DNA from 3 places in the Caldimonas aquatica genome. Region 2 is predicted to be linked to each of the others. Evidence: predicted binding sites of a transcription regulator. Region 2 holds the regulator's gene; each other region holds the start of a gene.
The links. Region 2 encodes LexA, which represses DNA repair genes until DNA is damaged. Its sites were predicted from a motif close to ACTGTATNNNNATACAGT; they were not measured.

Region 1 (10,389 bases), 1.2 Mb from region 2:
CGGGCCGGGGTGGGTGCTGCTCGGCGATGCGGCTCATGTCGTCCACCCGCTGGCGGGGCAGGGCTTGAACCTGGGGCTGGCCGATGTGGAAGCCCTCGCCCGCATCCTGCAGGACAGGGAGCCCTGGCGAGCGCTGGGCGACGAGAAGTTGCTGCGGCGCTACGAGCGCGAGCGCGCCGCGCCCACCTGGGCGATGGGCCGCGTCACCGACGGGCTGTTGCATCTTTTCGCGCACCAAGGCGCTCCGCTGCGGGAACTTCGCAACCGCGGCCTGGGTCTGGTCAATCGGCTGGGGCTTCTCAAGCGCTGGCTGACGGCGCGTGCGCTCGACTCATGAGCGCACCCGCCGCGCCTGCGGTGCCTGGGCGCGCTTTCGGGCGTCGGGCTCGCCGGTGGTTCGTTTCGTTCGCCTCGAGGAATCTTTCATGAAGCATCGTCTCGCGGCCGCTGCCGCTTTGCTGGCCTGCGTCGCTCCGTGGGCCGCCGCGCAGGAGGCCACCATCCGCAAGAACCTGGCCGAGCGCCTGCCCAACCTGCCCACCATCGACGAGGTCAGCAAGACGCCGGTGGCCGGCCTGTACGAGGTGCGCATCGGCACCGACGTGCTCTACACCGATGCCGAGGGCAACTACCTGATCCAGGGGCAGATCTTCGACACCAAGGCGCGGCGCAACCTTACCGAGGAGCGCCTGGCCAAGCTCACCGCGATCGATTTCGCCAGCCTGCCGCTCAAGGACGCCGTCGTCTGGAAAAGCGGCAACGGCAAGCGCAAGCTGGCGGTGTTCGCCGACCCCAACTGCGGCTATTGCAAGCGCTTCGAGCGGGACTTGCAGTCGGTCAAGGACGTCACCGTCTACACCTTCCTCTATCCGGTGCCCATCGGTGCCGACTCGGTCGAGAAGTCGCACGCCGTCTGGTGCGCGAAGGATCGTCTGAAGGCATGGCAGGACTGGATGCTGCGCGACGTGCCGCCTGCGCAGGGCGCGAAGTGCGACACCGGGGCGGTGACCCGCAACACCGAGTTCGCGCGCAAGCACCGTATCACCGGCACGCCCACGCTCGTGTTCGAGGACGGCACCCGCGTGCCGGGCGCCATCGGCGCCGACCAGCTGGAACAGCGCCTGGCGCAGGCCGCCAAGCGCTCGTAGGAGCCAAAGAGCCGGCAGCCGGGCCGCCCCAGCCGGCCGGGCTGGCACGACTCGCCGCGCCTGCCTCGTGGCGAGGGGCACGGCGGCCGGCGGGCGCGGCTCAGCGAACCGCAGGCGCAGGCTGGGTCGCCAGGCGGGTGGCCTCGGCGGCGCGGTTCTTCGCCACGAGCGTGTCGTAGGCCACCGGGTCGAAGGCCTCCGATTGCAGCAGCGCGTACTCGCCGTTGGCTTGCGCGCGACGCAGCTCAGCCACCACCTCGGCGCGGGTGCGCGTGCTGCGGGCCTGGGGGAAGTAGCCTTCCTCGTACACCTTCATCTCGCCATTCGCCTGGGCGCGGCGCAGCTCGGCCATCACTTCGGCGCGGCTCTTGGTCGAGGCGGCGTTGGACTCGGGGAACGGGGTCGCTTCCTGGGCTTGCGCACCGAAGGACAGCAGCGTGGCAGAGGCGACGAGGGCAGAGGCAAACAGCTTGTTCATGGTGGTTCCTTTCGATGTGTCGTGACGGTCGGATGGGACCGGGGCATGGCCCGCGGTGCCCTGGCAGGCGCCCCGACTCCTGGCGACCGGTGGGTCGGGTGAGCGAGGCATCTGCCGATCCGATGTCGAGAGATTAGGGTTTCCACCAGTTTGCAAAAAGGCCGTCTCTGGAAACGGATCATTGCGCCAGCTCGAACGATGGCGAAGGCGCGTCGGCGGGTGGCCGGTCCCGCCTCGTCGTGAGCCGTCGTCCAGAAGTTGTCGCTTGGCACGGGGAGCCTGACCGGGGGCCGGACCGGCAGGCCGGGAAGCGCGCAGGAGCAGGCGATGGAGGCCGAGGCTCTGCTTGGGTGCCCTCGGTGTGACAGAGTGCGGCCCCGGCTGGAGCAGGGGCATGGGAGGGGTGCCTCGAATACTGTATATTCGTACAGTCATTCATCGTCCCCGCGTTCCCGGGTGCGCCCTGGCGGCGCCCTCGGTCGGGGGCGCTTCATCCCCATGTCTGGCCCTTCTTGCTCCTTCCTGCCTCCGTCGCCTCGGGGTGTCTCGTCCTGCCAGGCGTCCGGCGCCGTCCCTGGGGAGGGCGGGGCCGGGGCGGCCGATCCCGCGGGGGCCGGCTTCGCGCCCGGCGAGCCGGCCGCGGGGGGGCGGGCCGAATGGGAGGCCGCGTGGGGGGATCGTCTGTGGCGGGGAGACCGCCTCGGTCGCCGCCTGGAGCGGGTGCTGCCCACCGGACATGCCGTGCTGGACCGTGAGCTGCCCGGCGGCGGCTGGCCGGTGCGGGCGCTGACCGAAGTGCTGCTGCCCCCGCTGGCCGGGTGCGAGTGGCGCCTGCTCATGCCGGCCCTTCGCCAGCTGGGGGGCGGGGGCGAGCCCTCCCCCGCGGGCCGCGCCGTCCCGGTGCGACGGCCCGCCATCGTCATGATCGAGGCGCCCGGCGAGGCGCGCCGGCCCTGCATGGCCGGGCTGCATCGCTGGGACATGGAGGCGAGCCAGCTCGTGCGGGTGGTGCCGCGCACCCTGCAAGACGCCCTCTGGGCGGCGGAGCAGGCCCTCCAGTGCCACGAGGTGGGGGCGGTGTTGGCCTGGTTGCCGCAGGTGCGTGCGCCGGCCTTGCGGCGGTTGCAGGCACAGGCCCAGCGGGGCCGCGCCTGTGTGTTCGTGTTCCGTCCCGAGGCGGCGGCTCGCGAAAGCTCACCGGCGCCTTTGCGGGTGCAGGTCGCGCAGCGTTCTCCCACGAGCTTGTCGGTCCGCCTGCTGAAGCGCCGCGGGCCCTGGCACGAGGGCGAGATCGAGCTTCACGTCCTGCCACCCGGTCTCGCCCGGGTCATGGCCCCCAGGCTGCGTCAACAGCTCCCGACGGCACAGGCCCCTCGCGGAAATGCCGCCCCGGGATCGGTCCCGACGCCTTCCGTGGCGGGGGCCATGCCATCGCCATCTCTTTCTTCTTCGCCCCCCACCCCGGAGCGCACCGATGCCGTACTGGTTCGCGCTGATCGGCCCCTCGACCTCGTCGACTGAGGCTTCGCCTGCCGAGCGGTCGCATGCCGACGAGGTCACCCCGCTCGGGTGGTGGGCGTTGCAATTCACGCCCCGGGTCGCCTTGTGGGAGGAGTGCGTGCTCTTCGAGGTGCAAGCCAGTCTGCGGCTTTTCGGCGGTGCGCAGGCCTTGCGCGAGCGGGTGGTGCGCGAGGCCGCCGAGCTGGGCTGCCAGGCGGCGGCCGTCGCCCCGACGGCCTGGGGGGCGCTGGCGGTGGCCCGGTGCCATGCCCGGGGCCTGCGGCTGCCGCAGGGGCGCTGGACCTTGCGCCTGGACGCCGTCCCGCTGGAATGCCTGCCCGGGCTGGCACGGCACCAGCCGGTGCTCGCGCGGCTCGGCTGCCGCACGCTGGGCGACGTGCGGCGCTTGCCGCGCGGGGGGGTGGCCAGGCGGTTCGGCCCGCAGGTGCTGCAGGCCCTCGACCGGGCCTACGGTTTGCAGCCGGAGCGGTTCGAGTGGCTGCAGTTGCCGGAGGTCTTCGCGGCGCGGCTGGAATTGCCCGGCCGGGTGGAGGACGCCACAGGCCTGCTCTTCGGGGCCCGCCGTCTGGTGCTGCAATTGTGCGGCTGGCTGGCCGCGCGTCAGGCCGGCGTGCGCGAGGTGGTGCTGCAGTGGCGGCACGATTTCCATCGCCCGGGGGTGGACGATGCGGGCGAGCTGTGCATTCGCACCGCGGAGTTGACGCGCGAGCCCGGCCATCTGTTGCGTCTGATGAGCGAGCGGCTCGCCCGTATGCCTTTGGCCGGCCCGGTGGGCGAGTTGCGACTGAGGGCCGAGACGGTGGAGCCGTGGTCGCCCGACAACCGCGCGCTGGCGCTCGAGGCCGAGCGTCCGCCTGCCGAAGGGGAGTCGCTCGTGCAACTGCTCGAGCGGTTGTCGGCCCGGCTGGGGGCCGAGCAGGTGCTGCGGCCCGTGTTGCGTTCGGACCACCGCTTGCCGCAGTGCGAACGGTGGGTGCCGGCCGCTGGCTGGACGACGCCCGCGCCCTTGCCCGACGACGCGCTGCCTGCAGGCCCGCGGCCCACCTGGTGGCTGCCCCAGCCCTTGCCCCTGTCCACCCGGCAGGGGCGCCCTCATCACCACGGCCCGCTGCGGCTGTTGAGCGGCCCGCACCGCGTCGAGACCGGATGGTGGGACGGCGAGACAGCTTCCGTCGCCCGCGACTATTTCGTCGCGCATGGCGAGCAGGTGGGCCTGCTGTGGGTGTACCGGGAGCGCCGCGATGCCATGCCCCCGCGCGATCCTGCGTCCACCAGCGGCGAAAGGGGGGGATGGTTCCTGCAGGGAGTGTTCGGGTGAGCGGGCCGCCCGGCAGGTGGGAGCCCGGCGGCGAGGATCGAAGGAGTTTGCGTTGACGGCCTTGCCCGACTATGCCGAGCTGCATGCGCTCAGCAACTTCAGCTTCCAGCGAGGGGCCTCGCATCCGCGCGAGCTGGTTCAGCGGGCCCACGCGTTGGGCTATGCGGCGCTCGCCTTGACCGACGAATGTTCGCTGGCCGGCGTGGTGCGGGCCCATCAGGCGTGGAAGGATTTGCGCGCCCGGGCCCAGGAGTGCGGGCAGCCCGAGCCCCGACTGCGGTTGCTCATCGGCAGCGAGTTCCGGGTGGACGTGTCCGCCTCCGCCCTATCGACCCCCGGTTCGGCCTCGCCGGGAGCCGGCGCCTGCCCAGGGCAGCAGGCCCGGGAGCCTGCCTCCTTCCGGCTGGTGGTGCTGGCGCACAACCGCCACGGCTACGCGCACCTGTGCGAGTTCATCACCCGCCTGCGCCGCGCCAGCCCCGAGAAAGGCCGATACCGGTTGCAGTGGGAGCAGGTGTGGCCCGCGCGGTTGCGCGATTGCGAGGTGCTGTTGGTGCCCGAGCGCACCGCTTCCTTCGAGGCGGTGTGGTCGCAGGCGCGCTGGCTGCGGCAGGCGTTCGGCGAGCAGGGGTGGCTTGCGGTGGAACTGCTGCGCGAGGCGGACGACGCGGCCTGGTTGCAGCAGCTGCGCGAGGTGGGCCGGCTCACCGGCGTGCCGCTGGTGGCGGCCGGCGACGTGCACATGCACGTGCGTTCGCGCAAGCCTTTGCAGGACGTGCTCACCGCCATCCGGCTGGGGCGCCCCGTGGCCGCGTGCGGCACCGCCTTGCAACCCAATGCCGAGCGGCACCTGCGCACCCGGCTGCGCCTTGCGCAGATCTACCCCCTCGACCTGCTCGAAGCCACGCTCACGGTGGCGGCGAAATGCACCTTCACCCTGGATGAGCTCTCGTACGAATACCCCGAGGAGGTGGTGCCGCCTGGCGAGACACCGGCTTCGTACCTGCGCCGCTCGACTTACGAGGGCGCGAAGGAGCGCTACCCCGCGGGCCTGCCCGACAAGGTGCGCGAGCAAATCGAGAAGGAGCTCGCCCTCATCGCGGCCAAGAAGTACGAAAAGTACTTCCTGACCGTCTACGACATCGTGCGCCATGCCCGCAAGGAGCTGAAGATCCTCTGCCAGGGCCGGGGTTCGGCGGCCAATTCGGCCGTCTGCTACTGCCTGGGCATCACCGAAGTCGATCCCGCGCGCAGCAACACCCTGTTCGAACGCTTCATCAGCCATGAGCGCGACGAGCCGCCGGACATCGACGTGGACTTCGAGCACCAACGGCGCGAGGAGGTCATCCAGTACCTCTACCAGAAGTACGGACGCGACCGCACCGCGCTCACCGCCACCGTCATCTGCTATCGCATGCGCAGCGCCATCCGCGACGTGGGCAAGGCGCTCGCCTTCGACGAGGCGCAGATCGACGCGCTGGCCAAGAGCCACTACTGGTGGGACAGCCCGGCGGTGCTGCCTGAACGTCTGGCCGAGCAGGGGCTGGACCTCGCCGACCTGCGCGTGCGGCAGTGGATCGAGCTCACCTGGCAGTTGCGCGGCTTTCCACGGCACCTGAGCCAGCACACCGGCGGCTTCGTCATCGCGCGCGGCAAGCTCAGCCAGATCGTGCCGATCGAGAACGCGGCGATGCCCCAACGCACCGTGATCGAATGGGACAAGGACGACCTGGACACCCTCAAGCTCATGAAGGTGGATGTGCTGGCCTTGGGCATGCTGAGCGCGATCCGGCGCTCGCTGGAGTTCGTCTCGCAACGCCACGGCCGGCCTTGGACGATGCAGGACATCCCGGCCGAGGACCCGGCCACCTACGAGATGATCTGCCGCGCCGACACGGTGGGCGTGTTCCAGATCGAGAGCCGCGCCCAGCAAAGCATGCTGCCGCGCCTGAAACCGCGCACCTTCTATGACCTGGTGGTGGAGGTCGCCATCGTGCGGCCCGGGCCCATCCAGGGCGGCATGGTGCACCCTTACCTGCGACGCCGCGAAGAAGAGGCCCAGCGTCTTTCGCGCGGTGAAGGGTCGCTGCCGATCGAGGACGAACGGCTCAAGAACGCGCTGGGACGCACGCTCGGCGTGCCGATCTTCCAGGAGCAGGTGATGCAGCTGTGCATGGACTGCGCCGACTTCACGCCCGGCGAGGCCGACCGCCTGCGCCGCTCGATGGCCGCGTGGCGACGCGACGGCGACCTGCGGCCGTTCCAGGACATGATCTTTCAGCGCATGCAGCGCAATGGCTACAGCGAGGAGTTCGCACGGCGCATCTGTCAGCAGATCGAAGGTTTCGCCGACTACGGCTTCCCCGAGAGCCACGCCGCGTCTTTCGCGTTGCTGGCCTATGCCAGCAGCTGGATCAAGTGCCACGAGCCGGCGGCCTTCCTCGCCGGTCTGCTCAATTCGCAGCCGATGGGCTTTTATTCGCCCAGCCAGCTGGTGCAGGACGCGCGCCGGCACGGCGTCGAGGTGCGCCCAGTGGACGTGCAGGCGAGCGAGGTCGATTGCACGTTGGAAGATCTGCCGCAGCGCTCACGAGGGACCCCGCCCTCCGCTTCCTCGGCGTCCCCCGGGCCCGACGGGGCTCTGACGACCCCGGCCCAGGGCGCGCCGCCTTCTGCCCAGCCCGCGGTGCGCCTGGGGCTGCGTGTGGTCAAGGGGCTCGCCGGCGCTGCGGCCGAACGCATCGTGCAGGCGCGCCGGGCGGGCCCCTTCCGCGACGTGCAGGACCTCGCTCGCCGGGCCGCCCTGCAGCCGCGCGATCTGCAACTCTTGGCCAGTGCCGACGCGCTGGTCTCGCTGGCGGGGCACCGCCGGCAGCAGATGTGGGAGGCCGCCGCCTGGCAGACGGAGACCGACCTGCTCGCCGAAGCACCCATCGAGGAGGCCCAACTCGAGCTGCTGCCCGCCCCGGAGGGCGAGGAGATCGTCTTCGACTACGCCTCGCTGGGGCTCACGCTGCGGCGTCATCCGCTGGCACTGCTGCGTGCGCGCCTGGCGCGCCGCGGCGTGCTTTCGTCGCGCGAGCTGGCGGCCGTGCCCGGGGGGCGGCGCGTTCGCACCTGCGGCCTCGTCACCGTGCGCCAGCAACCCGGCACCGCCCACGGCACCATCTTCGTCTCCCTCGAAGACGAGCACGGCGCGGTCAACGTGATCGTCTGGCCCAGTCTGCGCGAGCGCCAGCGCCGGGCGCTGCTCGAATCGCGGCTGCTCATGGTCACCGGCACCTGGCAACGCGAGAAGGGCGTCTCGCACCTCATCGCCGAGCGCCTGGAGGACTGCACCTCGTGGCTGGGCCGACTCGGCACCGCGAGCCGGGATTTCCACTGAACCTCGGCGCCGGCCCTGCAGAAAAGCCCCCAGCCGCCTCACAATGCTCGCGTCCGCGCGGGCCCGCCCGCCGAGTGACTGCCCTTGCGCGATCCGATGCCTTCGATCCCTGTCCCCACCCTGCTGCGCCTTCTGGACGCCGAACGTCTCCCACTGGCCGGCGACTGGTCCCATCGCGCGCCGTGGCCTGGGCTTCACACCGTGCTGCTGCGCAGACAGCTGCCTGCCCCAGGCTGGCAGGCGCCCCTCTTCGCGCTGCCAGCCCAACTGATCGCGGGGCTGCCGCGGGCCGTGCCCAAACGACAGCAGGAATTCCTGCTCGGCCGCCTCGCCGCTCACGAAGCCCTGAAGGCCGCCGGCTGCCCTGCGACGCAAGCATGGGCGGGTCAGGCCGAGCGTCGGCCCGTCTGGCCCGCCGGGATGACGGGCTCCCTCAGCCACACGGACTCCCTCGTGCTGGCCGTCGCAGCGTCCACCTCCACCGGCGTGCGATCGGTCGGGGTCGATCTCGAGTCGCTGGCCCCCGACCCCGAGGCGGTGCGCGCCATCGAAGCCTGTTTCGACGAGGACGAGCGCCGTGGGCTGGCCGCCTGTCCCCACGGCCTGCTCGGCGGCTTTGCGCTCAAGGAGTCGCTCTACAAGTGCCTGCAGCCGCTCGTCGGCGGCTGGATCGACTTCGAGGATGCGTGGGTCCGCTGGAGCGGCGATCCTTCACAGCCCGCCCGGCTCACCTTGCGCAAGACGCTGGCGCCCGCCTTCCCGGCCGGGCACGAACTGCAGGGCAGCGTGGGATTCTTCGAAGAGCACGTGGTGGCCGCGGTCGCGTGCTGAGGGCCCGCCGAGGGCTGCCCCTCAGCCGCCGTGGATCGCGAAGACCGCCGGCTGGTCGTTCGGCAAGGCGGGCGGCGAACGCCGCCACTCCTGCACCTGCCGCGTGCGCGTCCAGCCCGCGGGCGTCGTCAGCGCACAGGCGATCGACAGCCGCGTCTGCGGTCCCAGGTGCGTGAGCAGGGCCTGCAGCAAGGCCCCATTCCGGTAAGGCGTTTCGATCATCAGTTGCGTCTGCCCCTGTCGCCGCGCCAGGGCCTCCAGCTCCCGCACCCGCGCCGCGCGCGCCGCTTCCTCCACCGGCAGGTAGCCGACGAAAGCGAAGCTCTGGCCGTTCATGCCGCTGGCCGCCAGCGCCAGCAGGAGCGCCGACGGCCCCACGAGGGGCACCACGGCCACGCCCTCGCGCTGCGCCAGCGCCACCAGTTCGGCGCCGGGGTCGGCCACGGCCGGCATCCCGGCCTCCGAACACAGGCCCACATCCTCGCCCTGCAAGGCGGGGGCCAGCAGCGCGGCCAGTGCCTCGTCCGGGACGCTCGCGTGGCGCTCGCCCTTGCGTGGGCGCGGCAGCTCGCGGATGTCGAGTGCCTGCAAGGCGGTGGAAAGAGGCACAACCGCGTCGACCCGCTTGAGGAAGGCTCGTGCCGTCTTGGCGTTCTCGCACACCCAGTGCCGCAACGACGCTGCACGGCGCAGCACGCCCAGCGGCAGCACGTCCTCCAGCGGCGTGGCCGCTGCCGCGATGCCGAAATCCAACGGCGTGGGCACGAGGTACAGCGTGCCCCGCGGCCCGGATCCGCCGGCCGAGTCCCTCATCGCACTGCCCTCCGACCGCTGCACGACCGCCTGCCCGCGCAGCGACGATGGCCCTCTTGGCCCTGGCTCTCTTGGAACGCCCTCAGGGGCGGCCGCAGGACGGCCCTTAAATCTTCGCCCCCGGCGCGTGCGCCCACCCCCCACGCGGGTAACGGCCCGGCTCCGGGCGCCCGAGCGCCGGGCCTCATGCCCGCAGCACCGGCAGCCCCGCGGCCCGCAGCAACGCGCAGGTGCGGATGAGCGGCAGCCCCACGAGCGCCGTCGGATCGTCAGACTCGATCGCTTCGAGCAGCGCGATGCCCAGGCCCTCCGACTTGGCGCTGCCCGCGCAGTCGTAAGGCTGCTCCGCCCGCAGGTAGGCTTCGATCTCGCGATCGTCCAGGGTGCGAAAACGCACCGTCACCGGTGCCAGGTCGACACGCTCGAAGCCGGTGACCGGCCGCACCACGGCGACGGCGGTGTGGAACACCACGCTGCGCCCGCTCATGCGGCGCAACTGCTCCACCGCGCGTTCGTGCGTGCCCGGTTTGCCGATCGGCTGACCCTCCAGGTCGGCCACCTGGTCCGATCCGATCACGACGGCTTCGGGGCGCAAGGCGGCCACCGCCCGGGCCTTGGCCAGCGCCAGGCGCAGGGCCAGCTCGCGCGGGGCTTCGCCTGGGGCCGGGGTTTCGTCCACCTGCGGGGCCGCCACATCGAAGGGCAGTCGCAGCCGCTCGAGCAGCTCGCGCCGGTAGCGCGAGGTCGAGCCGAGTACCAGGGGAGGGGGTGCAATGGAAGACATGCCGGCATTGTCGGGCAAGGCCGCGCGCTCCGGCGCTCGGTACACTGAGGGCCGTTCACACGCCCTGGACCATGCCCGCCAAAGATTTCGACCCGCTGCACCTCGACGTGG
Region 2 (10,389 bases):
CAACGCGCTCATTCCCATCGTCACCGGCTTTCCGGCAGCGTTCATCGGCGCGTTCTTCACCGGCTCGTTGCTCATCGAGACGCTGTTCTCGCTCGACGGGCTGGGCCTGCTGAGCTACGAGTCCGTGATCCGGCGCGACTACCCGGTGGTGCTGGGTACGCTGTACCTTTTCACCCTGATCGGCCTGGTCACCAAGTTGATCTCGGACCTGTGCTACGTGTGGGTGGACCCGCGCGTCAAGTTCGACTGAGGAGCCATGACGATCGCAACGCCCTCGGGCCCCTTGGCAGCCGCTGCCCCGACCGCCCCGGCCCCTTCCGTGTCTCCCGCTCGTCGCGCGTGGCTGCGCTTCAAGCGCCGGCGGCTGGGCTACTGGAGCTTCGTCATCTTCTGCGTGCTGGTGGTGCTGAGCCTCGGCGCGGAGCTGCTGTCCAACGACAAGCCCCTGGTCGTGAGGTACGAGGGGCAGTGGTACTTCCCGTTGATTCACAACCCGCCCGAGACGGTGTTCGGAGGCGACTTCGAGACGCCGACCGACTACCTGGACCCGTTCATCCACGAGCAGCTCCAGCGGGGTGACAACTTCGCGGTCTACCCGCCCAATCCGTATCACCACGGCACCATCAACTACTTCGCCACCGAGCCGAACCCCGCGCCGCCTTCGTCGCAGAACCTGCTGGGCACCGACGATCGCGGGCGCGACGTGCTGGCGCGTCTGCTGTACGGCTTCCGGATCTCGGTGCTCTTCGCCTTGGCGCTGACGGCGATCGGCGTGGTGCTCGGGGTGGTGACGGGGGCCATCCAGGGCTACTACGGCGGCCGCACCGACCTTGCGTTCCAGCGCTTCATCGAGATCTGGGGGGCGATGCCGGAGCTGTACCTGCTCATCATCTTCTCGGCGCTCTTCAGCCCGAGCATCACGCTGCTGCTCGTGCTGCTCAGCCTGTTCGGCTGGATGGGCTTGTCCGACTATGTGCGTGCCGAGTTCCTGCGCAACCGCCAGCTCGACTACGTCCGGGCGGCCCGGGCGCTGGGACTGTCCAACTGGCAGATCATCTGGCGGCACATCCTGCCCAACAGCCTCACGCCGGTGGTGACCTTCCTGCCGTTTCGCATGAGCGCGGCCATCCTCGCGCTCACGTCGCTCGATTTCCTCGGGCTCGGTGTGCCGCCCGGCACGCCCAGCCTCGGCGAGCTGCTGGCCCAGGGCAAGAACAACCTGGACGCCTGGTGGATCTCGCTGTCCACCTTCGCGGTGCTCGTCATCACGTTGCTCCTTTTGACCTTCACGGGCGACGCGCTGCGCGATGCGTTGGACCCGCGCACGCCCGACGACCCCAAGGCCGGGCGCCGCCGTGCAGCGGAGCTGTCGCCGCCCGGGGTGGCGGTGTCCGCGACGGCCAAGCCGGAGGTTCGGCGATGAAGCGGGCGCCGGCGAGCTGGGAGAGGGCGTGGGAGGCCGCCCGGGCCGCGGCGATCGCACGGCGAGGTGGGCTGATGGGAGGAGCCAGGCGATGACGACGATCTCGGAGCACATGCCGCCGTTGCTCGACGTGCGCGGGCTGCGGGTGCGCTTCGGCGAGCACGAAGTGGTGCACGGAGTGGACCTGCAAATCTGGCCTGGGCAGAGGCTCGCGCTGGTGGGCGAGTCGGGGTCAGGCAAGACGGTAACGGCCTTGTCCTTGTTGCGGCTCGCGGCAGGGGCGGAGGTGACGGGGCAGGCGCTGCTGTACCCGAGAGCGGGCGATCGGGAGCCGGTGCGCGATCTGCTCGGCCTCGGGGAACGCGACCTGCGTGCCGTCCGGGGACGAGACATCGCGATGATCTTCCAGGAGCCCATGACAGCGCTCAACCCGCTCTATCCGGTGGGCGACCAGATCGCCGAGGTGCTGCAGCTCAAGCACGGACTGACGCGCAGCCAGGCGTGGCAGCGGGCGATCGGGTTGCTGCAAGACACCGGCATCCCCGAGCCCGCCCGGCGCGCCAGGGCCTTCCCGCATCAGCTGTCGGGGGGGCAGCGCCAGCGCGCGATGATTGCCATGGCGCTGGCCGGCGAGCCGCGGCTCTTGCTCGCCGACGAGCCGACCACCGCCCTGGACGTCACGGTGCGACAGCAGATCCTGGAACTGCTCGCGCAGTTGCAGGCGCGCACCGGCATGGCGGTTCTGCTCATCACGCACGACTTGAACCTGGTGAAACGCTTCGCTCAGCGCGTCGCGGTGATGGAGAACGGCCATCTGGTCGAGCAAGGTCGGGTCGAAGATGTCTTCCGTGCGCCCCAGCATCCATACACGCGCAAGCTGATCGACAGCCGCCCGGTGCGCGACGTCGACGAGCCTGCGGGCGGCGAGGTGCTGATGCAGGCACAAGGGTTGAAGGTCTCCTACCCGGTGCCCGTCCCCGGACTCAAGGGCTGGTTCCGCAAGGGGCGCTTCGAGGCGGTGAAGGGTGCCCAGGTGCGTCTTGCTGCGGGGCGCACGCTGGGCGTGATCGGAGAGTCGGGCTCCGGCAAGTCCACTCTCGCGCTCGCGGTGCTGGGCCTGTTGCCGAGCGAGGGTGAACTGGAAGTCTGCGGCGGCCGGTGGGCCTACCGGCAAAGTGCGGATCGACCGTTGCGTCGGCAATTGCAGGTGGTCTTCCAGGACCCGTTCTCGTCGCTTTCGCCGCGCATGACCGTGGGCGAGCTGGTGGGTGAGGGCCTGCGTGTGCATGCGCCGGAGCTCGACGCGCAGGCACGGCGGGCCCGGGTGGCCCAGGCACTGGCCGACGTCGGGCTCACCGAGTCGCAGTTCCCCGGGCTGCTGGACCGCTACCCGCACGAATTCTCGGGCGGGCAGCGGCAGCGGCTGGCCATTGCCCGCGCCCTCGTGGTGGACCCGCGCGTGCTCGTGCTGGACGAACCGACCAGCGCATTGGACGTCACCATCCAGCAGCAAGTGCTGAGGCTGCTCCAGCGATTGCAGCGGGAGCGGGGCCTGGCCTACCTGCTCATCACCCACGACGTGGACGTGATCCGCGCGATGGCCCACGACGTGATCGTCATGAAGGACGGCGAGGTGGTCGAAAGCGGCCCCGTGGAGGACGTGCTCGAGTCGCCGCGACATTCCTACACGCAGCGGCTGGTCGCCGCAGCGCTGCCGGAGGACGCCCTCTGAGTGCCAAGGCCCGGCCCTGGCCAGGCCCAGTCCGGCCACGCCCACCGCGAGCCTAGGAGGTGTGGGCCTCGGAACTGGCGCGCGCTTCCTCGCGCGCCAGACGGTCCAGGGCCTGGCACACCTCGTCCAGGCGGCCGCTCACCACCGCACGCCGTCGATCGTGCGGGTCCTGCCGCACGCGCACGCGCGGCTGCGCGTCGCCCAGGTGCAGGGGCGCGGGCGGAAGCGCAATGTCGGCCTGCCACGCGAGTTGCAGGGTGCGCCCCAGGGGCCGGTTGTCCGTGCGCACCTGCACCTGCGCACCTCGGACGCCCGGGCAGAGCAAAGCCAGCCTCGCGTCCGCCCACAGGTCGTCCCACCGTGCAAGGCTGGGGCGCACCACGCAGACCCATGCACCGGTGCGTCGGGCCAGCCGGCGCAGGCGCCGCACCCCCGCGGCCGGAGCTTCCAGGGCCCACACCAGGAGCAGTGCCCTGCGGCCTTGCCGAGCGAACCAGCGGTCGGCGGCGTCGCAGGCGGCTTGCCACTCGGCCGCCGTGCGCAGCGCCGGAAGGATGGTGGCCCCGTGGTTCTGCTCGCCGCGTGCCCCGGAGGGGTGAACGTCTCCCGACACGCACCAGTCTGCGGTGACGCAGGAGGGCAGGGGACTGCTTGGCGGCAGACCGAGGAGTGCGACGGGGTGGCCGCAGACAGTGGCGTGGCGAAGCAGCGGCCAGAGCAGCGGGATCTCCGTCCACCCCGGGTGTGGAGAGCACACCTCGACCACTTCGCCGGCCTGCCAGCCGCCCGAGGGCAAGGCCTCGTCCAAGGCCGTCCAGCCGGTCGGCACGGGGGCCGTGCCCCCCGTTGCCTCCTCGGTGCGGGGCCGCATGCCCATCCACTCACCGAGCCGGCGCACCAAGGCTTGCGGCCAGCGAAGCATCCGAGGGGGCCGGGGCAGGAGGAAGGGGCCCTGAAGAGACGGGCCCCGAAGTGACGGGCCCTGGAGCGACGGCGACCGCCCCCGCGCCGCGGGGGCCCGCACGTTCGGGACGGGCGAGGCCGCAACCGCGGTGCCGAAGTTGAGGCACAGGTCGAGTGAATGAGATGCAGGCATGTCCAACTCCGAAATATCAAGAACCGCAATGACGTTTCGGCAGGATTGGAGGCAAGGGCACAAGCGCTCGAGAGACGCTTGGCCTGGCACCACCCGCGGGGCTCGACGGCAGCCTTTCCGCTGCACGGCGAGCGCCCGCCACCCGCGGGCGGCACATGAATTCAACCCGGGCATTCAAGCCGGGCGCGCCGAGCCTCGGACGCGCGCCCGGTTCACATCAGCATCGTGTTGCGGATGAGGCCGACTGCGATGCCCTCGAGCTCGAAGTCCTGGCCTGGCTCGACGATGATGCTGGGGTAGTCGGGGTTCTCGGCGACCAGCTCGATGTGCTGCCGGTGCCGGCGCAGCCGCTTGACCGTCACCTCGTCGCCCAGCCGGGCGACGACGATCTGGCCGTTCTTGGCCTCCTTGCTGCGTTGCACCGCGAGCAGATCGCCGTCGAGGATGCCCGCATCGCGCATGCTCATGCCGCGTACTTTGAGGAGGTAGTCCGGGCGGCGCTGGAAGAGCGTGGCCTCGACGTGCACCGTCTGATCGATGTGCTCTTGCGCGAGGATGGGGCTGCCGGCTGCGACGCGGCCCACCAGCGGCAGCGCGAGTTGCGCGAGGCTGGGCAAGGGCAGATTGAACTGCTTGATGCGCGACTCGTGCAGGGATCGCAGTGTGTCAGACTTGAGCCGGATGCCCCGCGAGGTGCCGCCCACCAGTTCGATCACGCCCTTGCGGGCCAGCGCCTGGAGGTGCTCTTCGGCCGCGTTCGCCGAGCGAAAACCGAGTTCGGCCGCGATCTCGGCCCGCGTGGGGGGCGCTCCGGTACGCTCGATCGCGCTCTGGATCAGGTCGAGCACCTGTTGCTGGCGGGCGGTGAGCTTGGGCGATTCGGACATGAGCGGTTCTCCAACGGCGCCCCGCACGTGAGCGGGGCGGCAAGGTGGTGACGGACAGGCCCGGGCCGCCGCGCACACACCCAGGCGCTTGCGCCACTGTTCGGGCATCCAGTATCTGTATTTTTATCCAGGATGGCGGGAAATGCAAAACCAATCGAAGCGGGTGGTGGTGCTGGGCACGGGGGGAACGATCGCCGGCACGGCAGCGAGCAGCAGTGACCACACGGGTTACAGGGCGGGCCAACTCGCCGTGCAGGCCTTGGTGGAGGCGGTGCCTGCGCTGCGTGACATGCCGCTGGAGGCCGAACAGGTCGCGCAACTCGACAGCAAGGACATGGACTACGCGACGTGGCAGACGCTGGCGCGGCGGGTCGGTCACCACCTGGCGCGCGAGGAGGTGTGCGGCGTCGTCATCACGCACGGCACGGACACGTTGGAAGAGACGGCCTACTTCCTGCAGCGCGTCCTCGGGCCCACCAAGCCGGTGGTGCTGACCGCGGCGATGCGCCCGGCCACCGCGCTCCACCCGGACGGTCCGCAGAACCTGCTCGATGCGGTCGGTGTGGCGCGCCATCCGCAGGCCCGGGGCGTGGTGGCGGTCGTCGCAGGGACGATCCACGGGGCGATCGAGGTACGCAAGGTCCACACCTACCGGCTCGACGCCTTCGGCAGCGGCGACGCGGGGCCGATCGGCTGCGTGGAGGAGGGGCGCGTGCGGCAGTGGCGGCCCTGGCCGCAGGGGGAGCCGCTCGGGCTCGGTGTGCTCGAGCCCGACCCCGCAGGCTGGCCGCGCGTCGAGATCGTGACCAGCCACACGCACGCCGATGGGGCCTTGGTGCGCGCGCTGTGCAACCTGGGAGTCGCTGGGCTGGTGGTGGCGGCGACGGGCAATGGCACCGTGCACCGTGAGTTGGAGACGGCGCTGCTGGAGGCCCAGGCGGCCGGCGTGCGGGTGTTGCGCAGTACCCGCTGCCTGGAGGGGCCGATCGTGGGTCGGGAGGGGGATGCCTTGCCGGTCACCCCCCTCATCCCGAGCAAGGCGCGGGTGGAACTGCTGTTGCGCTTGATGGCCGGTCGTTGACTCCGGCCCACAGCCCGGCCTCCGTCAGTTCTGTCACGCCAGGCTGAGCTTGACCTCGATGTTGTTGCGCGTCGCGTTCGAATAGGGGCAGACGCGATGCGCCGCCTCGACCAGGGCGCGAGCCTCGTCGCCGGGCAGTCCGGGCAGCGCGACGATCAGTTCGGCTTCCAGGCCGAAACCATTCGCAATGGGACCGATGCCGACCCGCGCGGTGACCGACGCGTCTGCCGGCAGCGCCACCTTCTTGTGCGCCGCGACGAACTTCATCGCGCTCAGGAAACACGCCGAGTAGCCGGCGGCGAACAGCTGCTCGGGGTTGGTGCCGGCACCGCCTGCGCCGCCGAGTTCGCGAGGGGTGCGCAGCTTGACGTCCAGCGTGCCGTCGGGTGTCGCGGCGCGGCCGTCACGGCCGCCTGTGGCGGTGGCTTCGGCACGGTACAGGGCTTTTTCGAGTTTCACAGGGTTCCTTTCAGCGGAGGACAGAGGTCGTGCTCATGCCGCGTCCTGCTTGCGCTCGCGAGGCAGGGCGGCCGGTTGCAGCCGGCGGCGCAGGGCGTGCAGGCGCTGTCGCAAGTCGATGATTTCTTCGATGCTGCATTGGGTCGCGCAGGCGACCTCTTTCGGCACCTGCACGGCGCGACGTCGAAGCGCGCGGCCTTCGCTCGTCAAGTGGACGAGCACGCGACGCTCGTCGTCGGTGGCCCGTTCACGACGCACCAGGCCCGCCGCTTCCAGGCGCTTGAGCAGGGGCGTGAGGGTGCCCGAATCGAGCTGCAGGCGTTCACCCAGCTCGCTGACCGATCTGCCATCCGTCTCCCACAGCACCAGCATGACCAGGTACTGCGGGTAGGTGAGGCCGAGGCGGTCGAGCATCGGCTTGTAGAGCTTGGTCATCGCCAGCGAGGCGGAATACAGCGCGAAGCAGAGCTGGTTGTCCAGCAGGAGCAGGTCGTCTTCGGCGACAGGGGTAGGGCGGCGCGGCATGGTGGAGATTGTCGAGCACAATTAAATAGCACGCAATAGAAGCGACAAAAACCGTTTCGAGAGAAGGGGCGGGAACGAGGGTGGTCCTCGGCCAGAGTGAGATGAAGAACGGCCATGCCCCGCATCGCTGCGACGCAGGTCGGACAAGAACGGGGCCGCCCCGCCGCGCGGGCAGTGTCAGGGCGGAGGGTCGGGCTGTTCGGGCTGTTCGGGCTACGAGGCGCCGAGCGCTTCGAGCTGGTCCGCGAGTTCCAGCCAGCGTGTCTCTGCGGCTTCGAGCGCCTCGGACACGGCCTTCAGCCGGCGCCCGTGGTCGGCCAACTCGGCAGGGCTGAGGCCCCCGCCGGCCAGGGCTTGTTCGAGCGCCTGCTTTTCCTCGGTCAGGCGGGCGACATCGGCTTCCACCGCCGCGAGCGCCTTCTTGATCGGTTTGGCTTGCTCGGCGAGGCGTTGCCGGGCCTGCGCTTGCGCGCGGCGTTCGTCGCGGCGGTTGGCGCCGCTTTCCTGCGCGGCGCCCGACGCAGGGGAATCCCCGCGGGCGAGGGCTTCGCGCTGCAGGCGGGCCTGCTCGAGCAGCCAACGCTGGTAGTCGTCGAGGTCGCCGTCGAAGGGTTCGACGCGGCCCTTGGCGACGAGCCAGAACTCGTCGCAGACCTCACGCAGCAGCGCGCGGTCGTGGCTCACCAGCATCACCGTGCCCTCGAACTCGTTGAGCGCCATGCTGAGCGCCTCGCGCGTCGTCAGGTCGAGGTGGTTGGTCGGCTCGTCGAGCAGCAGCAGGTTGGGGCGCTGCCAGACGAGCATCGCGAGCACCAGGCGGGCCTTCTCGCCGCCACTCATGGAGCCCACGCTTTGCTGCGCCATGTCGCCTATGAACCGGAAGCCGCCGAGGAAGTCCCGCAGTTCCTGCTCGCGGGCCTGGGGGCTGACCTCCTTGGCGAGGCGGATCAGGTGCTGCAGCGGGTTCTCGTCCGGCCGCAGCACATCCATCTCCTGCTGCGCGAAATAGCCGATCGCCAGGCCCTTGCCCTCGGTGAGTTGTCCGTCGATGGGTGCCAGGACGCGGGCGATCGTCTTGACGAGGGTCGACTTGCCCTGGCCGTTGGCGCCCAGGATGCCGATGCGCTGGCCGGCGAGCACGGTGCGGTTCACGTCGTGCACGATGACCGCGGGAGCCCCTCCCGGCGTGGCGGCCGGGTAGCCGCATGCCACGCCCTTGAGCGAGAGCATGGGATTGGGCAGGCTGGCCGGTTCGCGGAACTCGAAGCTGAAGTCCGAGCTGGTCAGCACCGGCGCCAGCTTTTCCATCCGCTCCAGTGCCTTCACCCGGCTTTGGGCCTGGCGCGCCTTCGTGGCCTTGGCCTTGAAGCGGTCGATGAAGCGCTGCAGCTGCGCGATGCGCTCCTGCTGGCGCTCGTAGGCGGCCTGCTGCTGAGCGAGCCGCTCGGCCCGCAGGGTCTCGAAGGCGCTGTAGTTGCCGCCATAGCGCGTGAGCTTGCCGTCCTCCAGGTGGACGGTCACGCGGGTCACCGCGTCGAGGAACTCACGGTCGTGGCTGATCACGAGCAGCGTGCCCTCGAAGCGCTTGAGCCAGCTCTCCAGCCACACCAGCGCATCCAGATCCAGGTGGTTGGTCGGCTCGTCGAGCAGGAGCAGGTCTGCCGGGCACATCAGCGCGCGGGCCAGCTGCAGCCGCATGCGCCAACCCCCGGAGAAGCTGTTGACGGGGCGGTCGAGCTGGTCCCCGCGAAAGCCGAGGCCGAGCAGCAGAGCCTGCGCGCGCGGCCGGGCGTCGAAGCCGCCCGCGTCCTGGATGCGCTGGTGGGCTTCCGCAATGGCATCGCCGTCGCCGCCGGCCTCGGCCGCCGCGAGCGCGGCCTGCGCCTCCATCAACGCCTGGTCGCCTTGCAGCACGAAGTCGGTCGCCGAGTCGGTCGTCTCCGGCATCGACTGGGCGACCTCGGCGATGCGCCAGCCGGGCGGGATGCTCGCGTCGCCTGCATCGGGCAGCAGCTGGCCGGTCAGCAACGCAAAGAGCGACGACTTGCCCGCGCCGTTGCGCCCGACCACGCTGGCCTTCTCGCCGGCATGGATGGTGAGGTCGACGTCTTCCAGCACCACCTTGGCGCCGCGGCGCAGCGTCAGGTTCTTGAGGACGATCACCGCGGGCCTCCCGCGAGGAGCGCATCGCGGGTGACGAGCAGCACCTGCTCGTCGCCCGCGCTGGTCGCCAGCCACACCACCTCCAACTGCGGGAAGGCGGCCTCGAAATGCTCGCGCTCGTTGCCGATCTCCAGCACGAGCACGGCGTCCTCGCTCATGCGGGCCGCAGCGTCGCGCAGCAGCCGCCGCACGAGGTCCATGCCGTCGTCACCGCCGGCCAGGGCCAGGGCGGGCTCGGCCTGGTACTCCGGCGGCAAGGCGGCCATCGAGCGGGCGTTCACGTAGGGCGGGTTGCACAGGATGAGGTCGTAGGGGCCGGGCAGCGCGTCGAAGAGGTCGCTGTGCACCAGCCTCACACGCTCCGTCAGGCCGTGGCGTTCGACGTTGATGCGGGCGACCTCCAGCGCGTCTGCGCTCAGGTCCGCCGCCTCCACGGTCACGTCGGGATAGGCCATCGCCGCCAGCACGGCGAGGCTGCCGTTGCCGGTGCACAGGTCGAGCACGCGGCGCGTGCGGTCCGACAGCCAAGGGTCGATGGTGCCGTCGGCCAGCAGCTCGGCGATGAAGGAGCGCGGCACGATCACGCGCTCGTCGACGTAGAACGCAACGCCCTGCAGCCAGGCTTCCTGGGTCAGGTAGGCGGCGGGTCGGCGGGTCGTGATGCGTTCGTCCACCAGGGCGTTGATGCGCGCCTGGTCCGCGCGCGACAGCTCGCGCGAAGCGTGGGCGGCCAGACCGTCCAGCGGCAAGTGCAGCGCCCACAACGCCAGCCACGCCGCTTCGTCGAAGGCGTTGGTGGTGCCGTGTCCAAACGAAACGCCCGCCTGGTCGAGGCGGGCGCTCATGCGCTCGATCATCTCGATGAGGGTCATGCGATCAGCGCTTCCAGCGTCCTGCGGTAGATGTTCTTCAGCGGCTCGATGAAGGCCACGTCCACATGCTCGTCGATCTTGTGGATGGTGGCGTTCGGCGGGCCGAACTCGATGACCTGCGGGCACAGCCGGGCAATGAATCGCCCGTCCG
Region 3 (10,389 bases), 940 kb from region 2:
GGCACCGTGGCGGGCGTGGAGCAGTCGGGCACCTACGCATGGCTGGGCATTCCCTTCGCGAAGCCCCCGGTGGGCGCGCTGCGCTGGCGGGCACCGGCCGAGCCCGACGCCTGGAGCGGCAAGCGCGACGCCAAGGCCTTCGGCAACGCCTGCATCCAGAACGGCCGCATCTACGGCCCGGGCAGCAACAACACCTACGACGCCACCATCGGCACCACGCTGAACACCCCGGTGGGCAGCGAGGACTGCCTCACCCTGAACATCTGGCGCCCGGCCAACCGCGACAACAACCTGCCGGTGCTGTTCTTCGTGTACGGCGGCAGCAACATCTCCGGCTACACCGCCGATCCGGTCTACAACGGCGCGAACCTCGCCAAGACCGCCAACGCGGTGGTGGTGACGGCCAACTACCGCGTGGGGCCCTTCGGCTTCTTCAACGCCGCACAGATCAACGCGCTGGCCGCCAGCCCCGAGGAGGCCTCGGGCAACTTCGCGCTGCTGGACATCATGCAGGCGCTGAAGTTCGTGCAGCAGAACATCGCGAACTTCGGCGGCAACCCCGGCAACGTCACGCTGATGGGCCAGTCGGCCGGCGCGATCAACACCTGGGCGCTGCTGGCCTCGCCGAAGGCGGCGGGCCTGTTCCACAAGGCGATCCCGTTGTCCGGCGGCCTCTCGCTGGCCAGCAACCTGCCGGCCGGCACCATCCCCACGCTGAACCCGGCGACCACCTACGCGGCGCAGGCCGACAACCTGCTGTACCAGCTGCTGATCGCCGACGGCCTGGCCGCCGATGTGCCCGGCGCGCAGGCCTACGTGGCCACGCAGAGCAACCAGCAGATCGCCGACTACCTGCGTGCCAAGCCGGCGGGCACGATCCTGACCACGCTGCTGACCAAGGGGCTGACGGGAAGCGGCCCCATCCCCGACGGCACGGTGCTGCCGCTGAACCCGATCGACGAGATCGCCGCCGGCCGCTACAACAAGGTGCCGGTGCTGGCCGGCAACACCGCCGACGAAGGCAAGCTGTTCGCGCCCTTCCTCACGCTGCTGGGCGGCCCGCCGGGCTTCATCATGAGCGACGCCGAACGGTTCGCGAAGATGTTCGATCCTGCGCAGGCGGCCGCGGTCACGATCGACCAGGTGATCCACCCGGCGTACCTGCCGGTCACGGCACCCGGCACCGGCTGGAACGCCAAGACGGCCCTGCTGGCTTCGGTGTTCATGGGCCCCAGCCGCGACAACGCGCTGAACACGCTGAAGACGCAGCAGTCCAACGTCTGGTACTACAAGTTCAGCTGGGCGCAGGAGCCCGCGCCGTGGAACGACATCTACGGTGCCGCGCATGCGTTCGACCTGCCGTTCGTGTTCGGCAACTTCGGGCCCTCGCTGTTCGCCAACGCGGTCAACAGCAGCGCCAACCAGCCGGGCCGGCTGGCGCTGTCCGGCGCGATGATGCAGAGCATCGCCGCCTTCATGCGCAACGGCGACCCCAACAATGCCAGTCTCGGCGTCACCTGGCCGGCATGGCCCGCGACGCTGGTCTTCGATGCCTCGCTCACGCAGGCGCAGATCAGCGTGCAGTGAGGAAAGGCGCGGGATGAACACGCTGATGGGCAGCATGATGGGGACACCGCTGCTGGTGTCCTCGCTGATCCGCCACGCCGCGCGCCACGCGGCCGACACCGAGATCGTGTCGCGCCGCGCCGAGGGCGACCTGCACCGCACCACCTGGGCCGCGCTGGAGCTGCGCGCGCGCCGCCTCGCGCAGGCGCTGGAGCGGCTGGGCGTGGCCGCGGGCGAGCGCGTGGGCACGCTGGCCTGGAACGGCTACCGGCACGTGGAGATCTACTACGGCAGCGCCGGCTCGGGCCGCGTGTGCCACACGATCAACCCGCGGCTGCATCCGGAGCAGATCGCCTGGATCGTCCACCATGCGCAGGACGCGGTGCTGTGCTTCGACCGCAGCTTTCTGCCGCTGGTGGAATCGCTGTGGCCGCAACTGGGCTGCGTGCGCCATTTCGTGCTGCTGGCCGATGCGGCCGACATGCCCGAGGCGTCCACCGTGCCGGGGCTGCTGTGCTACGAGACGCTGGTGCAGGCCGAAGACGGCGGGTACGAATGGCCCGAGCTCGACGAGGACGCTGCCTGCGGGATCTGCTACACCTCGGGCACCACCGGCGACCCCAAGGGCGTGGCCTACAGCCACCGTGCCACGGTGCTGCACGCGATGGCCTCGGCCTGCCCCGACGCGCTGGGCCTGTCGTCGCGCGATTCGGTGCTGCCGGTCGTGCCGATGTTCCACGTCAACGCCTGGGGCCTGCCGTACTCGGCCGCGATGGTGGGCGCCAAGCTGGTCCTGCCCGGCGGGCAGCTGGACGGCGCCTCGCTGTACGAGCTGTTCGAGCGCGAGCAGGTCACGTTCACCGCCGGCGTGCCCACGGTGTGGCTGGGGGTGCTGGAGCATGTGCGGCGCCACGGGCTGCGGTTCTCCAGCCTGCAGCGCGCGATGATCGGGGGCTCCGCCTGCCCGCCGTCGATGATGGAGGCGTTCGAGTCGTACGGCGTCGAGGTGCTGCACGGCTGGGGCATGACCGAGATGTCGCCGATCGGCACCGTCTCGCGGCTGAAGGCCAAGCATCTTCACCTGCCGGCCGCCGAGCGCCACCGCCTGCTGCACAAGCAGGGCAGGGCGCTGTTCGGCGTGGAGATGGAAGTGGTGGACGACGACGGCCGCCCGCTGCCCTGGGACGGCGCCAGCGCCGGCGCCCTGGTGGTGCGCGGGCCCTGGATCATCGAGCGCTACTACCGGCACGAGCGCAGCGCGCTGATGGAGCTGCCCGGCCGCGGCGCCTGGTTCCCCACCGGCGACATCGCCACCATCGACGCCGACGGGTTCATGCAGATCACCGACCGCATCAAGGACCTCATCAAGTCCGGCGGCGAGTGGATCGGCTCCATCGACCTGGAGAACGTGGCGATGGCGCACCCCGCGGTGCAGGAGGCCGCCGTGATCGCCGCGCGTCACGAGAAATGGGGCGAGCGCCCGCTGCTGATCGCGGTGCGCAAGCCCGACGCGGCCCTCACGCGCGAGGAGCTGCTCGCGTTCTTCGAAGGGCGCGTCGCGAAGTGGCAGGTCCCCGACGATGTGGTGTTCGTCGAGGCGCTGCCGCACGCGGCCACCGGAAAGGTCCAGAAGCTGAAGCTGCGCGAGCAGTTCAAAGACCACCTTCTCCATTCCCACCCCGCTCACTGAAGGATCCCCCATGACGTTCGACCGCCACGCCGTCCCGCTCGCCGTGCTGCTCGCCTTCAGCGGCGCGGCCTTCGCCCAGGCCAAGGGGGAGACGGTGAAGATCGCCTGGATCGACCCGCTGTCCGGCCTGATGGCCCCGGTGGGCCAGAACATGCTGAAGACGTTCCAGTTCTTCGCCGAGAAGTTCAACAACGACCCCAAGCTCAACCCGTCGGGCGTGAAGTTCGAGCTGGTCACCTTCGACAACAAGCTCAGCCCGTCGGAAACCCTGAACGCGCTGAAGTCGGCCACCGATCAGGGCATCCGCTACGTGGTGCAGGGTGCCGGCTCGAGCGCGGCGCTGGCGCTGTCGGACGCGGTGGCCAAGTTCAACGAGCGCAACCCGGGCAAGGAGGTGCTGTACATCAACTACGCGGCCGTGGACCCGGACCTGACCAACAGCAAGTGCAACTACTGGCACTTCCGGGTGGATGCCGACACGTCGATGAAGATGGAGGCGCTCTCCACCTTCCTGAAGGAGCAGAAGGCCGTCTCCAAGGTCTACCTGATCAACCAGAACTACACCCACGGCCACCAAGTCTCGCGCTACGCCAAGGACACGCTGGCGCGTAAGCGCCCGGACGTGCAGATCGTCGGCGACGACGTGCACCCGCTGGCGCAGGTGCGCGACTTCGCGCCCTACGTGGCCAAGATCAAGGCCTCCGGCGCCGACACGGTGATCACCGGCAACTGGGGCTCGGACCTTGCGCTGCTGGTGAAATCGGCCAACGAGACGGGGCTGAACGTCAACTTCTACACCTACTACGCCAGCCTCACCGGCGGCCCCACCGCGATCGGCGCCGCCGGCGCGGGCAAGGTGTTCGAGGTGTCCACGCGGCATTCCGCGATGGGCGGCGACGTGCGCAAGTACGGCGACGAGTTCAAGTCCCGCTTCAACGACGACTGGAGCCACGGCCCGGTGTTCCATGCCTACGCGCTGCTGGCGCAGGCGATCGCCAAGGCCAAGTCCGTCGACCCCGGCAAGGTGGCCGCGGCGATGGAGGGGCTGAAGTTCAAGAGCTACAGCGGCGAGGTGGAGATGCGACGTGCCGACCACCAGCTGCAGCAGCCGCTGTGGATCTCCGTGTGGCAGAAGGCCGACGCGAAGCTCAACTACAGCGTCGAGAACACGGGCCTGAACTTCCAGCCGGTCAAGGTCTACGACGCCTACGTGTCCAGCACGCCCACCTCCTGTCAGATGAAGCGGCCGGGCTGAACCGCGTGGACCCCTCGCGATCGGCAGCCTCGACGGCCTGAGCTCGGGGCTGCTGCCGTTCGTGCTCAGCTCCGCGCTCGCGGGCCAGGTCGGCGACCGTGGCGGCGACCGTGGCGCCGGCGTACTTGCTCGTCCAGGCGCGGTGCGTGGCCGAACGGGTGCCGTGCTTGCGGCACGACTGGGCCCCCGCGCCTCAGTCCCACTGCGCCCTCACCCGCGCGAGCACGTCGAGTGTCGCGTCGCCCCCGGTCGGTTGCGGGCGCGCTTGGCCGTCCGGCGTAAGCGGCCCGACGGCTTCGAACAGGCGCGAGACCGGCTCGGGGATGAAGCGGGTGAGCGAGGCGTAGACGTGGCGCCCGCCGAGCCGGGACTGCTGATGCACGTAGAAGCGCTGCGGCACCATCACATGCAGGTGGCGCTGCGCGCGTGTGAGCGCCACGTACAGCAGGCGCCGCTCTTCCTCGATCTGCGCGATCTCGCCGGTGCTCAGATCGGAGGGGATGCATCCGTCCACCGCGTTGAGGAGGTAGACAGCCTGCCATTCCTGGCCCTTGGCGGAATGGATGGTCGACAGGATCAGGTAGTCCTCGTCGCGGCCGGGGGCACCGGCTTCGTCGCTGGTGGCTTCCGGCGGGTCGAGCGTCAACTCGGTGAGGAACCGCTCGCGGCTGGAATAGCCCGCTGCGATGCGGGCCAGCTGGTCGAGGTCTGCCAGACGCACGGCGACGTCCTCGTACAGCCGCTCGAGCATCGGGCGGTACCACTGCACGGCATACGCCACCTCGTCGGGCCACGCGACCTCGCCGCGACGCAGGCGCGTGAATGCGCGCACCAGCTCGGGCCATTGGCCGGCCGCCGCCGAAGGCGGCTTGAACGCGGCCAGCGCAGCAAGCGGATCGGCCTGCTCGTGGATCGCATCCAGCAGCCGGCGCGCTGCCGCCGGGCCGATGCCCGGGACGAGCTGTGCGACGCGAAAGCCGGCCAGCCGGCTGCGCGGGTTCTCCACCCAGCGCAGCAACGAGAGCACGTCCTTGACGTGCGCGGCCTCGAGGAACTTGAGGCCGCCGTACTTCACGAATGGGATGTTGCGCCGCATCAGCTCGAGTTCGAGCGCCGCGCTGTGCAGGCTGGAGCGGAACAGCACCGCCTGGCGACGCAGGGCGAGCCCGCCTTCGCGGTGCGCCAGCACCTGGTCGGCCACCCAGCGCGCCTGCGCCATGTCGTCTTCGACCGTGACGAGCTGCGGTCGGGGGCCGTCGCGCCGATCCGTCCACAGCCGCTTGGCGTGGCGCTCGGCGGCCCGCTCGATCACCGCGTTCGAGGCATCGAGGATCGGCTGGGTCGAGCGGTAGTTGCGCTCCAGCGTCACGACGCGCGCCGGCGGCTCGAACTGAGAAGGAAAGTCGAGGATGTTGCGCACCTCGGCCGCGCGAAAGCCGTAGATCGCCTGCGCGTCGTCGCCCACCACCGTGAGGCCGCGGCCGTCGGGCTTGAGCGCGCGCAGGATGCGAGCCTGGAGCCGGTTCGTGTCCTGGTACTCATCCACCAGCACGTGCTGGAAGCGCTCGCCCAACTCCCGGGCAAGGCGGCCGTCTTCCATCATCTGGGCCCAGTACAGCAGCAGGTCGTCGTAGTCCAGCACCCGCTGGGCTTGCTTGGCGCTCACGTACGCCCGGAACAGCCCCTTCAGTTCCGCCGCCCACTCCGCGCACCAGGGGTAGTGCAGCTGCAGCACATCCACCAGGCGTTCCTCGCTGTTGACGGCACGCGAGTAGATGGCCAGGCAAGTGCCTTTGAGCGGGAAGCGCTTGTGGGTCCGGCCCAGGCCTTGTTCTTCCCGCAACCAGCCCATCAGGTCCTCGGCGTCCCCCCGGTCGAGCACGGTGAACTGCTCGGACAACCCGACGCGGGCGGCGTACTCACGCAGCAGCCGCGCGCCGATCGCGTGGAAGGTGCCGGCCCACGGCAACTCCGGCGGGCGTCGCGTGCTCGTCTGCCCCAGGGCCTGTTGCAGCAGCTGCCCGGCGCGGCGCTCCATCTCCTGCGCGGCGCGGCGCGAGAATGTGAGCAGCAGCAGGCGCTGGGGATCGGCCCCGGCGAGCACCAGCCGCGCGACGCGCGCGGCCAGGGTCATGGTCTTGCCGCTGCCGGCGCCGGCGACCACCAGCAGCGCCGGCGCCGAGGGTTGGCCCACGCCGTGCTGCACCGCCTCGAGCTGCTGCTCGTTCAGCTTCGACCACGGCCCCTGCGCGGGCGCGGCGAGATCCAGATCCGGGGCGAGGACAGAGGGCACGGGCAAACGGCGTCGGCGGGGCGGAACGGATGCCAACTGTATATCCGTCCAGAGGGCCGAAGCCGTGACTTTTTCGGTGCGCGGGCGACCTCCCGCGCAGGGTTCAGCGCGCCGGCACCTGCCGCTCGATCAACCGCACCAAGGCCCACAGCGCGCGGTTCACGGGCGTCGGCACGCCGAGTGCCTCGCCGCGGGCCACGACGTGTCCGTTGAGATGGTCGATCTCGGTGGGTTTGCCGCGCATCAGGTCCTGCGCGGTGGAGGAGTACTGAGACGGCATGGTCTGGGCGATGCGACGCACGGCCTCCCACACGTCGCCCGGCACCTCGACGCCTTCGGCCCGGGCCACCTCGAGGCACTCGCGCACGACGTCGCGCATCACCGCTTCGACGCCCTGCCCTTGCACCAGCACGCCGTACGGCAGACGCGTGATCGCCGACAGGGCGTTGTAGGCGCAGTTGAGGATGAGCTTGGCCCACAGCGCACCGCGCACGTGCTCGCTGAACGCGATAGGCACACCCGCCTCGGTGAAGGCGGGCGCCAGACGCTCGCTGTGCGGCCCGGGGGGCACGACCAGTTCGCCGCGGCCGTGGTGGCGCACATGGCCCGGCCCGGCCAGCTCGACGGCCACATACACCACCGCCGGACTGACCGGCCGGCCGAGCACCGCGGCCAGCCGCTCGGCGTTGTCCACACCGTTCTGCAGGCTCCAGACCTGCGTGTGCGGGGCGAGGTGAGGGGCCATCTCGCGCCCGGCCGCCTCGGTGTCGGTGGACTTCACGCAGAACAGCACGAGGTCCGCATCGCGCACGGCCGAAGCGTCCGTGCTCGCGCGCATCGGCACACGAAAGCGCCCGAACGTCGCCTCCAGCACGAGCCCCCCCGCCTGCACCGCCTCGACGTGGGAGGGGCGCCCGATGAGGGCGACCTCCTGCCCGCCACGCGCGAGCATCGCCCCGTAGTAGCTGCCGACGGCCCCCGCGCCCATCACCGCGATCTTCATGATCTGCTCCTTGCGCAGCGAGGCCACCCCGGCGGCGCCTGCGCTGAAGGAAAGCATTGTGCGCCGATCGGTGGCCCCCGGCACGCAGCTGCTGCCGGGTGCCCCGCCGTGGCGGGGGACGTCGGGGAGCTCAGCCCTCGCGGCGCGAGGCGCCGCGAGGCCAGCGTGCGGCGGCGTGCCAGTCCTCGCTGTCGAACCAGGGATCTCCCTGCAAGCAGGCGCGCAGCATGTCGAGAGCGTCGAAGCCCCAGAAGAGCCGGTCGTCCACTGCAAAGGTGGGAACGCCGAACACGCCGCGCCGCACGGCGTCCTCCGTCGCGGCGCGCAGCTCGGTCTTCACGTCCTCGCCCTGCGGGGCGCGGCGCGGCGCGAGCGCCTGGGCGAGGGCTTCCAGGCGCTGCGGGTCGTCGGCGTTGTCTCCCGTCGTCCAGACGTGGCGGAACAGCGTTTCGCACACATGGCGATTGGGCAGCGTGCCGGGCTCGCCGCAGGCGAGTGCGAGCCTGAGCAAGGGCAAGGGATTGAACGGATGGGCGGCGGGCAGCCGCAACGTGAGGCCGTGGCGCCGGGCGAGCCACAGGACGTGGCGGTACGTCCAGGCGCGCTTCGGGGCGATCTCGGCAGGCCCGAGCTGGCCGTGGTGCTTGAGCATGGCGCCGAACAGCACCGGCTGGTACTCCACTTCGTGGCTGATCCCTTGGAGTGCGACCGGCAGACGTTCGAACGCCAGCCAGCAGTAGGGCGAGACGACGTCGAAGTAGAAGGTGATGCGCTTCATCGCGTGCTCCCGCTGGCAGGATTGCGGGCCTGCGCCCTTCGGTCGTGGCGCCGCTCACGCAGCCGCATCCACACGGCGCGCTTGTCCTCGTCGCTCAGGCTGGACCACGACGCGATCTCGTCGATGGTGCGCAGGCACCCCTCGCACCACCCTGTGGCGGGATCCATGCGGCACACGCCAACGCACGGGCTGCGGACGGCGACAGCGGGTGGGCGGGTCATCTCGATCTCAGCCCTGCACGACGTCCGCCACCGGGGCGCCGCCGGTGAGCGCGACCAGTTCCTTCGGCGAAAGCCGGAATACGCCGTTCGGGTGGCCAGCGGCGGCCCAGATCTCGTCGAAGCGGAACAGCTCACGGTCGATCAGCGTGACCGGCGGGCTCGCGTGGCCCACCGGCGAGACGCCCCCGATGCTGTAGCCCGTGCGCTCCTTGACGAACTCGGCATCGGCCCGGCCGATGGGGCCCACCAGGGCGGCCACCTTCTTCTCGTCGACCCGCTTGTCGCCGGAGGTGACCACAAGCACGGCGCGATCGTCTTCCTTGCGGCGGAAGATCACGCTCTTGGCGATTTGACCGACGGTGACGCGCAAGGCGTCGGCGGCCTCCTGCGCGGTGCGCGCCGCGACCTCGAGGTACACGGGCGCGTGGGGGTGGCCGAGCGAGGCCAGCAAGTGCGCCACCCGGCGAAAGCCCTCGGGACGCTCGTCGAGCACGGTCGTCATTCGCCCGCCCTCCCTGCGGCCGCAGCCGGGGTGCGCTTGGCCAGCAGGGCGTTGGCCACACGCGAGACCGGCTTGCGTCCGAGCACGTCGGAGATAAAGCGGGCCGCGTCGACCAGCGCGTCCAGGTCGATGCCGGTCTCGATGCCGAGGCCGTGCAGCATGAAGACGACGTCCTCCGTCGCGACGTTGCCGGTGGCCCCCTTCGCGTAGGGGCAGCCGCCCAGGCCCGCGACGCTCGCATCGAAGGTGTGGATGCCCATCTCCAGACAGGCGTAGATGTTGGCGAGCGCCTGCCCGTAGGTGTCGTGGAAATGGCCGCTCACCTCGTGCAGCGGATAGTGCTTGAGCGCCCGCTCCATCGCCGCCTGGACCTTGTGCGGCGTGCCCACGCCGATCGTGTCGGCCACGCCCACATGATCGACGCCGATGTCTTTCATGAGGCGCACCACGCGCTCGACCTCGTCCAGCGGCACCTCCCCCTGGTAGGGGCAGCCCAGCGCACAGGAGATCGCCCCGCGCACCTTGAGCCCGTGGGCATGGGCCTGCGCGACCACCGGGCGGAAGCGCTCGATCGATTCCTCGATAGAGCAGTTGATGTTGCGCTGGCTGAACGCCTCGCTGGCCGCCCCGAACACGACGACCTCGTCGGGCCGGGTGGGCAGCGCCGCCTCCAGCCCCTTCATGTTGGGCACGAGCACCGAATAACGCACGCCCTGGCGGCGCGCCAGGCCCGCCATGACCTCGGCGTTGTCGGCCATCTGGGGCACCCACTTGGGGCTCACGAAGCTGGTGACCTCGATCTCGCGCAGGCCCGCGGCCTGCAGACGGTGGACCAGCTCGATCTTGTGCTCGGCCTCTACCGGCTGCTTCTCGTTTTGCAGCCCGTCGCGGGGGCCGACGTCGACCAGGGTGACACGGGTAGGCAACACCATCATTACTCCATGCGCAGTGGCGTGGGCCACTTCGGATTCTGCACGCCGGCGCGGCCTTTCACCTGTTTGAGGGATGGGCCTCCCGGCGGGCCAAAGGGACAATCTCCCACAAGGACTTGCTTCATGGACGCCAACCATCGCCTGCATCT

Region 1: the regulator LexA is predicted to act here: its motif matches at 2,041-2,058, upstream of imuA (translesion DNA synthesis-associated protein ImuA).
Region 3: the regulator LexA is predicted to act here: its motif matches at 6,840-6,857, upstream of OMP39_RS12435 (ATP-dependent helicase).

What each region holds. Positions count from the first base shown of each region.
Region 1 is NZ_CP110257.1:589,743-600,131, forward strand. It holds gene OMP39_RS02655 (FAD-dependent monooxygenase) at 1-337, shown strand, start outside; gene OMP39_RS02660 (DsbC family protein) at 426-1,148, shown strand; gene OMP39_RS02665 (DUF4148 domain-containing protein) at 1,249-1,626, opposite strand; gene imuA (translesion DNA synthesis-associated protein ImuA) at 2,125-3,147, shown strand; gene OMP39_RS02675 (Y-family DNA polymerase) at 3,101-4,465, shown strand; gene OMP39_RS02680 (error-prone DNA polymerase) at 4,518-7,850, shown strand; gene OMP39_RS02685 (4'-phosphopantetheinyl transferase family protein) at 7,947-8,681, shown strand; gene OMP39_RS02690 (SAM-dependent methyltransferase) at 8,703-9,494, opposite strand; gene OMP39_RS02695 (Maf family nucleotide pyrophosphatase) at 9,679-10,278, opposite strand; gene OMP39_RS02700 (YceD family protein) at 10,350-10,389, shown strand, end outside.
Region 2 is NZ_CP110257.1:1,784,690-1,795,078, reverse strand. It holds gene OMP39_RS08115 (microcin C ABC transporter permease YejB) at 1-250, shown strand, start outside; gene OMP39_RS08110 (ABC transporter permease) at 257-1,423, shown strand; gene OMP39_RS08105 (ABC transporter ATP-binding protein) at 1,515-3,155, shown strand; gene OMP39_RS08100 (hypothetical protein) at 3,208-4,026, opposite strand; gene lexA (transcriptional repressor LexA) at 4,464-5,138, opposite strand; gene OMP39_RS08090 (asparaginase) at 5,281-6,219, shown strand; gene OMP39_RS08085 (organic hydroperoxide resistance protein) at 6,253-6,678, opposite strand; gene OMP39_RS08080 (MarR family winged helix-turn-helix transcriptional regulator) at 6,712-7,203, opposite strand; gene OMP39_RS08075 (ABC-F family ATP-binding cassette domain-containing protein) at 7,417-9,366, opposite strand; gene prmB (50S ribosomal protein L3 N(5)-glutamine methyltransferase) at 9,363-10,238, opposite strand; gene dapE (succinyl-diaminopimelate desuccinylase) at 10,235-10,389, opposite strand, start outside.
Region 3 is NZ_CP110257.1:2,729,290-2,739,678, forward strand. It holds gene OMP39_RS12420 (carboxylesterase/lipase family protein) at 1-1,587, shown strand, start outside; gene OMP39_RS12425 (3-(methylthio)propionyl-CoA ligase) at 1,601-3,256, shown strand; gene OMP39_RS12430 (branched-chain amino acid ABC transporter substrate-binding protein) at 3,267-4,511, shown strand; gene OMP39_RS12435 (ATP-dependent helicase) at 4,705-6,804, opposite strand; gene OMP39_RS12440 (ketopantoate reductase family protein) at 6,908-7,807, opposite strand; gene OMP39_RS12445 (2-hydroxychromene-2-carboxylate isomerase) at 7,938-8,585, opposite strand; gene OMP39_RS12450 (DUF1289 domain-containing protein) at 8,582-8,806, opposite strand; gene OMP39_RS12455 (YbaK/EbsC family protein) at 8,814-9,308, opposite strand; gene OMP39_RS12460 (hydroxymethylglutaryl-CoA lyase) at 9,305-10,243, opposite strand; gene OMP39_RS12465 (hypothetical protein) at 10,364-10,389, shown strand, end outside.